2 regions of the Paenibacillus glucanolyticus genome follow, and region 1 is predicted to be linked to the other one. Evidence: a T-box and tRNA genes for the amino acid it is inferred to sense, from the RefSeq annotation. Region 1 holds a T-box; the other holds one or more tRNA genes.
The links. The T-box of region 1 lies ahead of WDY75_RS18220 (glutamine--tRNA ligase/YqeY domain fusion protein). A T-box ahead of a tRNA ligase gene usually reads a tRNA of that ligase, here a tRNA-Gln.

Region 1 (3,393 bases):
ATCTGATCGGTGCGGATCTCAGGGATGCCGATCTAAGGGGAGCTGACCTGACGGACAGCATTTTCCTTACCCAGTCCCAGCTTAATGCAGCGAAGGGCGACGCCAATACCAAACTGCCACCCTCCCTGTCACATCCGATACATTGGGTGGATTAAGCCTAATGAGGGACGGTATATCATATGAAATGGGTCACGAACGCTTGGAAGAGCGGCGGTAGCATTTTGCCCCATCTTGGTGACCGTAATTGCCATCATTTCACCGTCAACTACTTTGAATGGTTTGCAGGCCAATTCCACGAATCCTTCAATGAAACGATGCGGTTAAACACAAGCTTGTGCTCTGTTGAATACTTGGAATCCACGCAGAAATAGCCGTGTCGGATGAATTGGTACGTGTTGTGCGCAGTCGCTTCCGCCATCAAAGGCTCCAATACAGCGGCTTCGACTTTAATGAGCGATTCCGGGTTGATCAAGTCTTCCCAGACGTTACCCGATTCGGATAACTCGGCTGATTCCTTCAGCAGCTTATCATACAGATGAAGTTCCGCTGTGATCCCATGCCTGGCCGAGACCCAATGCAGCGTCGATTTCACCTTTCTTGCATTAAATCCGCTGCCGCTCTTGGTTTCGGGATCATACGTACAGTGGATCTCCTGGATTTCCCCTGTTGATTCGTCCTTCACGATATGCTCGCATTTGATAAAATAAGCGCCCTTTAAGCGCACTTCCTTGCCGGGCGACAACCGGTGAAATCCGGGAGTCGGCTCCTCCATGAAATCCTCCCTCTCGATAAACAGCTCCCGTGAAAAAGGAACCTCCCGGACCCCTTTCGATGCATCACCTTCATGATTCGGAACAATAAGCATCTCGCTCCAATCTTCCGGAACGTTGGTAATGATAACCTTCAGCGGTTTGATGACAGCCATCACGTTGTGGCAGCGTTCCTTCAAATCTTGACGGATGTAATGGTCAAGCATGGCCGAATCCACCATGCTGTTGCTGCGAAACACGCCGAGCTCACCCAGAAATTTCCGAATCCCTTCCGGTGTCACTCCCCGCCGCCGGAGCCCTTTAAGCGTGGGCAGTCTGGGGTCGTCCCAACCATCCACGAAACCACCTTCAACCAGCTCCCTCAGATACCGCTTGCTTGTCACGAAGCCGGAGATGTTCAATCGTCCGAACTCCCTTTGCTTGGGCGGCTCCTTGATTTCAAGCTCGGTTACCACCCACTCATACAGCGGTCGATGATCTTTAAACTCGGCTGAGCACAGCGAATGTGTGATTCCTTCAATGGAGTCCTGAATCGGATGGGCAAAGTCATACATCGGATAGATGCACCATGCGCTTCCGGTTCGATAATGCTCGGCATGAAGGATACGATACAGCACAGGGTCTCTTAAATTCATGTTGGGCGAAGCCATGTCGATTTTGGCCCGGAGTACTTTTGCTGATACAGCGAATACCCCCGCCTTCATTTGCTCAAATAATGATACATTTTCTTCAACGCTGCGCTCACGGAATGGACTGTTCTTGCCTGCTTCCGTCAGTGTTCCCCGGTACTCCGTCATTCCCTCGGGCGTAAGATCACAGACGTAGGCCTTCCCCTTGCGGATTAGTTTCTTGGCCGCTTCTGCGATTTGCTCGGAATAATCCGAGCCATAATAAACCTCCGGCGTATACCCCAGCCACGCGCTATCCTCCTGGATCGCTTGTACGTATTTCACATCCTCCTTCAGAGGATTCGTATCGTCAAACCGAAGGTTGAATGTTCCATGAAATTGGCTTGCTATGGAATGGTTGATGTGTATGGCATAAGCGCTGCCAATGTGCAGGTAGCCGTTAGGCTCAGGCGGAAAGCGGGTGGCCACGGGTCTGTGGTACACTCCCTTTTCAATATCTCCCTTAACCATTCTTGTCAAAAAATTCACCGTTTCTTCTCCCAAACTCTTATCATGAATCATGCTGAGCTCCTCCTTCGAATTCATCCCGAATAACTTCCTGAAAAAATAAAAAAATCCCGTCTCCAAGACATTAGTCTTGGGGACGAGATTGGTTTCGCGGTGCCACCCCTGTTTACCGATATATCACGATATCAGCCTTATCGGGTACGGCTATCACAAAACAAGCTTATACCCTAGCTCTGTAACAGGAGCTCCTGTCGCACCATCCCTTATCCATAAGTTCCGATGCGCCGCTCAGAGGCTTGGTTCAATAAACGGCTTCCTGCCCCTTTTCAGCTTACCGGAGCTCTCTGTAGGGAATCCTGTTTCATCTACTCTTCTCTTCATGGCGTTTATAATTTGATCCATAGTATCATCTATAAATAAAAAAGTAAACCGTAAGCGTCACTTAAAATCGCAAAAAATCTTATGAAAATCCCTCCGTTAAACGGTCCAGGAATCAGATTGGCAGCAATTTAACGGTAGCCAACTTGCCGCTGACCTGAATGCCGGTCTCCTTCTTGCCGACCTCGGCCAGATCATGGACCAGACGCTCAAGCAGCTTGCGGGCTGCTTCTCCCTCCTTGCCTTGAATGCGGATGACCGGCTGCACGGCTTTATCCGCTGCAAGCAGCTTATGCATTTGTGACAGCTTGGTATCGTAGTCGTGCTCCTCGATATGTACAGACAAGCGGAATTCCTTCACTTTAATTGGACCGGATGTTTCATTATGGCCTTTCTTTTCCTTCGCAGCCACCTGCTTAGCCTGCCCCCGGCTCACCAGCTTACATGGTGGCGGGCTGCTAAACAAAGAGGTACACACCAGATCGGCTTTGTGGCTCTTGGCCAGTGCGAGCGCCTCTTCCCTTGTGACGATGCCCAGACTCTCGCCGTTTAACCCGGTAAGTTCAACCTCTCGTGCCTTTATCTTTTCATTCATAATCAACATAAACAAGTCCTCCCATCATACGTGTCTCTCCCATTTCTTCTCTTGATAGAATAACATATTCCCTTATCTGCATGGATTGTTTTAATAATGACAATAGTTGTCACTATTATGGGTTATAGTTGAACTACAAACAACAAGCAATGGGATAGGTTCCATTGCCCTAAGGAGGATATGATATGCAGTCCGCTCAGGATATTCAATCAACCAAACGCAAGTATTTTCAATCAGGCAATTTGAAACTCTCCTACCTCGATTATGGTGGCGAGAGTCTTAATGTTCTCCTTATGCTGCATGGGCATATGAATGATGCCGAAACCTTCACGAAATTGGCCGCAAAGTTTACGGATTGGCGGGTGATCGGGCTTGACCAACGCGGTCACGGCTGGAGTGAGCATTCCCCGGATAAAAATTATTCAAGAGAGAGTTATGTGGAGGATATCCACACCTTGATTACATCCGAGTTAAAGGGACAACAGGTAACATTGCTCGGACATTCTTTAGGAGG
Region 2 (3,393 bases), 3.1 Mb from region 1:
CAGAATGTGAAACAGAGTCTCGTGAAAATAATACATGCCGTTTCTGACTTCATCAAGAACCGTCGGCTTGCGATCACGAAGCTCATCGGTTTGCCACAGTGTGATAACCTCATTCAGTAATTTCTCCCGAAGCTGCTCTCGTTCGCGGAATGTCAGTGTCGGGTTGTCCAGTTGCATAACATCGTCTGCTATCCGTTTATGAATATCCAGAATAGCCCGACGCATCGCTTCTGTCGGATGAGCTGTCATTACCAGCTCAAGGGATAGACTTTCGAGAATTTCTTGAACTTCTTCAAACGTAATATTGCGCTCTTTCAAATCCTGGATCGCACTTTCAATGGAACCTGGTTGAACACTCTCCCCAGCGGAACGCTCGTAATCACGCTTGCGGCGTATGCGATGATTCTGCTCTGCGATATTAACCAATTGAAAGTAAATGGCAAACGCACGAATCACCTGATGGCGAATGTCTGGTTCCAGCGTGCTGATAATCCCTTTGAAATCTGCAAACAATTCCGGCAGGAATACGGATCGCAACGATTTACTCGTTTCGCGAATTTTCTCAACTATATCTAAAAGCTCATTGCCTCCTTGATGGACAAGAACTTCCCCAAGAATATTGCCAAGGAACCGTACATCACGCCGCAGCAGATTGTTGGAATTGCTCTTTGCGGTTACTGTAAGTTCAGTCATGCTACTCCTCCCATCTCAACCCGTTTCAGCAGTTTATCTTTAGGACGTAACGCCTTCCTAACATCATACAATAAAAGCGAATGAAAATCTGCATTTTTCAGGCGAAAAAATTAGCCAAATCGACAAAACTCATGCTATTGATATGCCCTTCTACGATAAACATTAGTCCAAGAAACCCTTGATATGACTGCATTCTTTATCACATTAACACTTCGCAGGATAGTCGTGTAAATATGTAAAAAAAACATCACACACGGTGATGTCCTGCATATGTATGGAGCGGGTGATGGGAATCGAACCCACGCTACCAGCTTGGAAGGCTGGAGTTCTACCATTGAACTACACCCGCATATCACCCCATAAAAGTGATCTTATACTTTGGAGCATATTCTGATTACTTTTATGGGCAATAACGCCTAAGCAAATCGGGATGACACGATTTGAACATGCGACCCCCTGGTCCCAAACCAGGTGCTCTACCAAGCTGAGCTACATCCCGATATTAATCTTTGAAAAAATGGCACGCCCTGAGAGATTCGAACTCCCGACCTTTTGATTCGTAGTCAAACGCTCTATCCAGCTGAGCTAAGGGCGCAAATGGAGCGGACGACGGGAATCGAACCCGCGACCCTCGCCTTGGCAAGGCGATGCTCTACCGCTGAGCCACGTCCGCATAAATGGTGCGCGTGGAGGGACTTGAACCCCCACGTCAAAGACGCTAGATCCTAAGTCTAGTGCGTCTGCCAATTCCGCCACACGCGCACAAGATGAAACAATGGTGAGCCATGAAGGACTCGAACCTTCGACACCCTGATTAAAAGTCAGGTGCTCTACCAACTGAGCTAATGGCTCGCATATCAGGACCTCCGAAAAGTTTCGGAATCACCTTCAAAGCGCAACTTCACTTTTTGGTGTGAAGTGGCTGGGGATATAGGATTCGAACCTATGCATGACGGAGTCAAAGTCCGTTGCCTTACCGCTTGGCTAATCCCCAATATCGATGAGTACTTCTATTTTGCATTTCAATACTCTAATAATCATGAGTTAAATGGTGGAGGCTGAGGGGTTCGAACCCCCGACCCTCTGCTTGTAAGGCAGATGCTCTCCCAGCTGAGCTAAGCCTCCATATATAATGGATGAGAAATAATGGTGACCCGTAGGGGATTCGAACCCCTGTTACCTCCGTGAAAGGGAGGTGTCTTAACCCCTTGACCAACGGGCCTCATTTACATGATGCATGTCCATTCTAAAAACGAATCTGGAGCTTCCAACCGGGATCGAACCGGTGACCTCATCCTTACCATGGATGCACTCTACCTACTGAGCTATGGAAGCAAGTGGCTCCCCGAACAGGACTCGAACCTGTGACAACTCGATTAACAGTCGAGTGCTCTACCAACTGAGCTATCAGGGAATATGTATCCGCTTGGCGACGTCCTACTCTCCCGGGACCCTGCGGTCCAAGTACCATCGGCGCTGGAAGGCTTAACGGTCGTGTTCGGTATGGGTACGCGTGGAACCCTTCCGCCATCGCCACCAAACGGCTTCAGATGCTTGATCACCTGAAAACTAGATACGAAACGAATTTGCAGCACATTGAAATATCTTTGGATAAGCCCTCGACCGATTAGTATTGGTCAGCTCCATGCATTGCTGCACTTCCACCTCCAACCTATCTACCTCGTCGTCTTCAAGGGGTCTTACTAGTTGGGAAATCTCATCTTGAGGGGGGCTTCACGCTTAGATGCTTTCAGCGCTTATCCCTTCCGTACGTAGCTACCCAGCCATGCTCCTGGCGGAACAACTGGTGCACCAGCGGTACGTCCATCCCGGTCCTCTCGTACTAAGGACAGCTCCTCTCAAATTTCCTACGCCCACGACAGATAGGGACCGAACTGTCTCACGACGTTCTGAACCCAGCTCGCGTACCGCTTTAATGGGCGAACAGCCCAACCCTTGGGACCTACTTCAGCCCCAGGATGCGATGAGCCGACATCGAGGTGCCAAACCTCCCCGTCGATGTGGACTCTTGGGGGAGATAAGCCTGTTATCCCCAGGGTAGCTTTTATCCGTTGAGCGATGGCCCTTCCATGCGGTACCACCGGATCACTAAGCCCGACTTTCGTCCCTGCTCGACTTGTAGGTCTCGCAGTCAAGCTCCCTTATGCCTTTGCACTCTTCGAATGATTTCCAACCATTCTGAGGGAACCTTGGGGCGCCTCCGTTACTCTTTAGGAGGCGACCGCCCCAGTCAAACTGCCCGCCTGACACTGTCCTCGTACCGGATCACGGTACCAAGTTAGAACCTAGATACGATCAGGGTGGTATCCCAACGTCGCCTCCACACAAGCTGGCGCTCATGCTTCGAAGGCTCCCACCTATCCTGTACAGATCGTACCCAAATCCAATATCAAGCTGCAGTAAAGCTCCATGGGGTCTTTCCGTCTTGTCGCGGGTAACCTGCATCTTCACAGGTATTAAAATTTCACCGGATCTCTCGTTGAGACAGCGCCCAAGTCGTTACGCCATTCGTGCGGGTCAGAATTTACCTGACAAGGAATTTCGCTACCTTAGGACCGTTATAGTTACGGCCGCCGTTTACTGGGGCTTCGGTTCACAGCTTCGGATTGCTCCTAACCGCTCCCCTTAACCTTCCAGCACCGGGCAGGCGTCAGCCCGTATACTTCGCCTTACGGCTTC

Region 2: it encodes a tRNA-Gln, which carries the amino acid that the T-box ahead of WDY75_RS18220 (glutamine--tRNA ligase/YqeY domain fusion protein) is inferred to sense. The anticodon was not compared.

What each region holds. Positions count from the first base shown of each region.
Region 1 is NZ_CP147845.1:3,888,755-3,892,147, forward strand. Features, by position in the region: gene WDY75_RS18215 (pentapeptide repeat-containing protein) at 1-155, shown strand, start outside; gene WDY75_RS18220 (glutamine--tRNA ligase/YqeY domain fusion protein) at 266-1,960, opposite strand; T-box leader at 2,036-2,296, opposite strand; gene infC (translation initiation factor IF-3) at 2,400-2,888, opposite strand; gene WDY75_RS18230 (alpha/beta fold hydrolase) at 3,065-3,393, shown strand, end outside.
Region 2 is NZ_CP147845.1:770,554-773,946, reverse strand. Features, by position in the region: gene ppc (phosphoenolpyruvate carboxylase) at 1-693, opposite strand, end outside; tRNA gene WDY75_RS03710 (tRNA-Gly) at 969-1,042, opposite strand; tRNA gene WDY75_RS03705 (tRNA-Pro) at 1,119-1,192, opposite strand; tRNA gene WDY75_RS03700 (tRNA-Arg) at 1,212-1,288, opposite strand; tRNA gene WDY75_RS03695 (tRNA-Gly) at 1,292-1,366, opposite strand; tRNA gene WDY75_RS03690 (tRNA-Leu) at 1,372-1,455, opposite strand; tRNA gene WDY75_RS03685 (tRNA-Lys) at 1,470-1,545, opposite strand; tRNA gene WDY75_RS03680 (tRNA-Gln) at 1,613-1,687, opposite strand; tRNA gene WDY75_RS03675 (tRNA-Val) at 1,743-1,818, opposite strand; tRNA gene WDY75_RS03670 (tRNA-Glu) at 1,841-1,915, opposite strand; tRNA gene WDY75_RS03665 (tRNA-Thr) at 1,953-2,028, opposite strand; tRNA gene WDY75_RS03660 (tRNA-Asn) at 2,032-2,107, opposite strand; rRNA gene rrf (5S ribosomal RNA) at 2,118-2,234, opposite strand; rRNA gene WDY75_RS03650 (23S ribosomal RNA) at 2,301-3,393, opposite strand, start outside.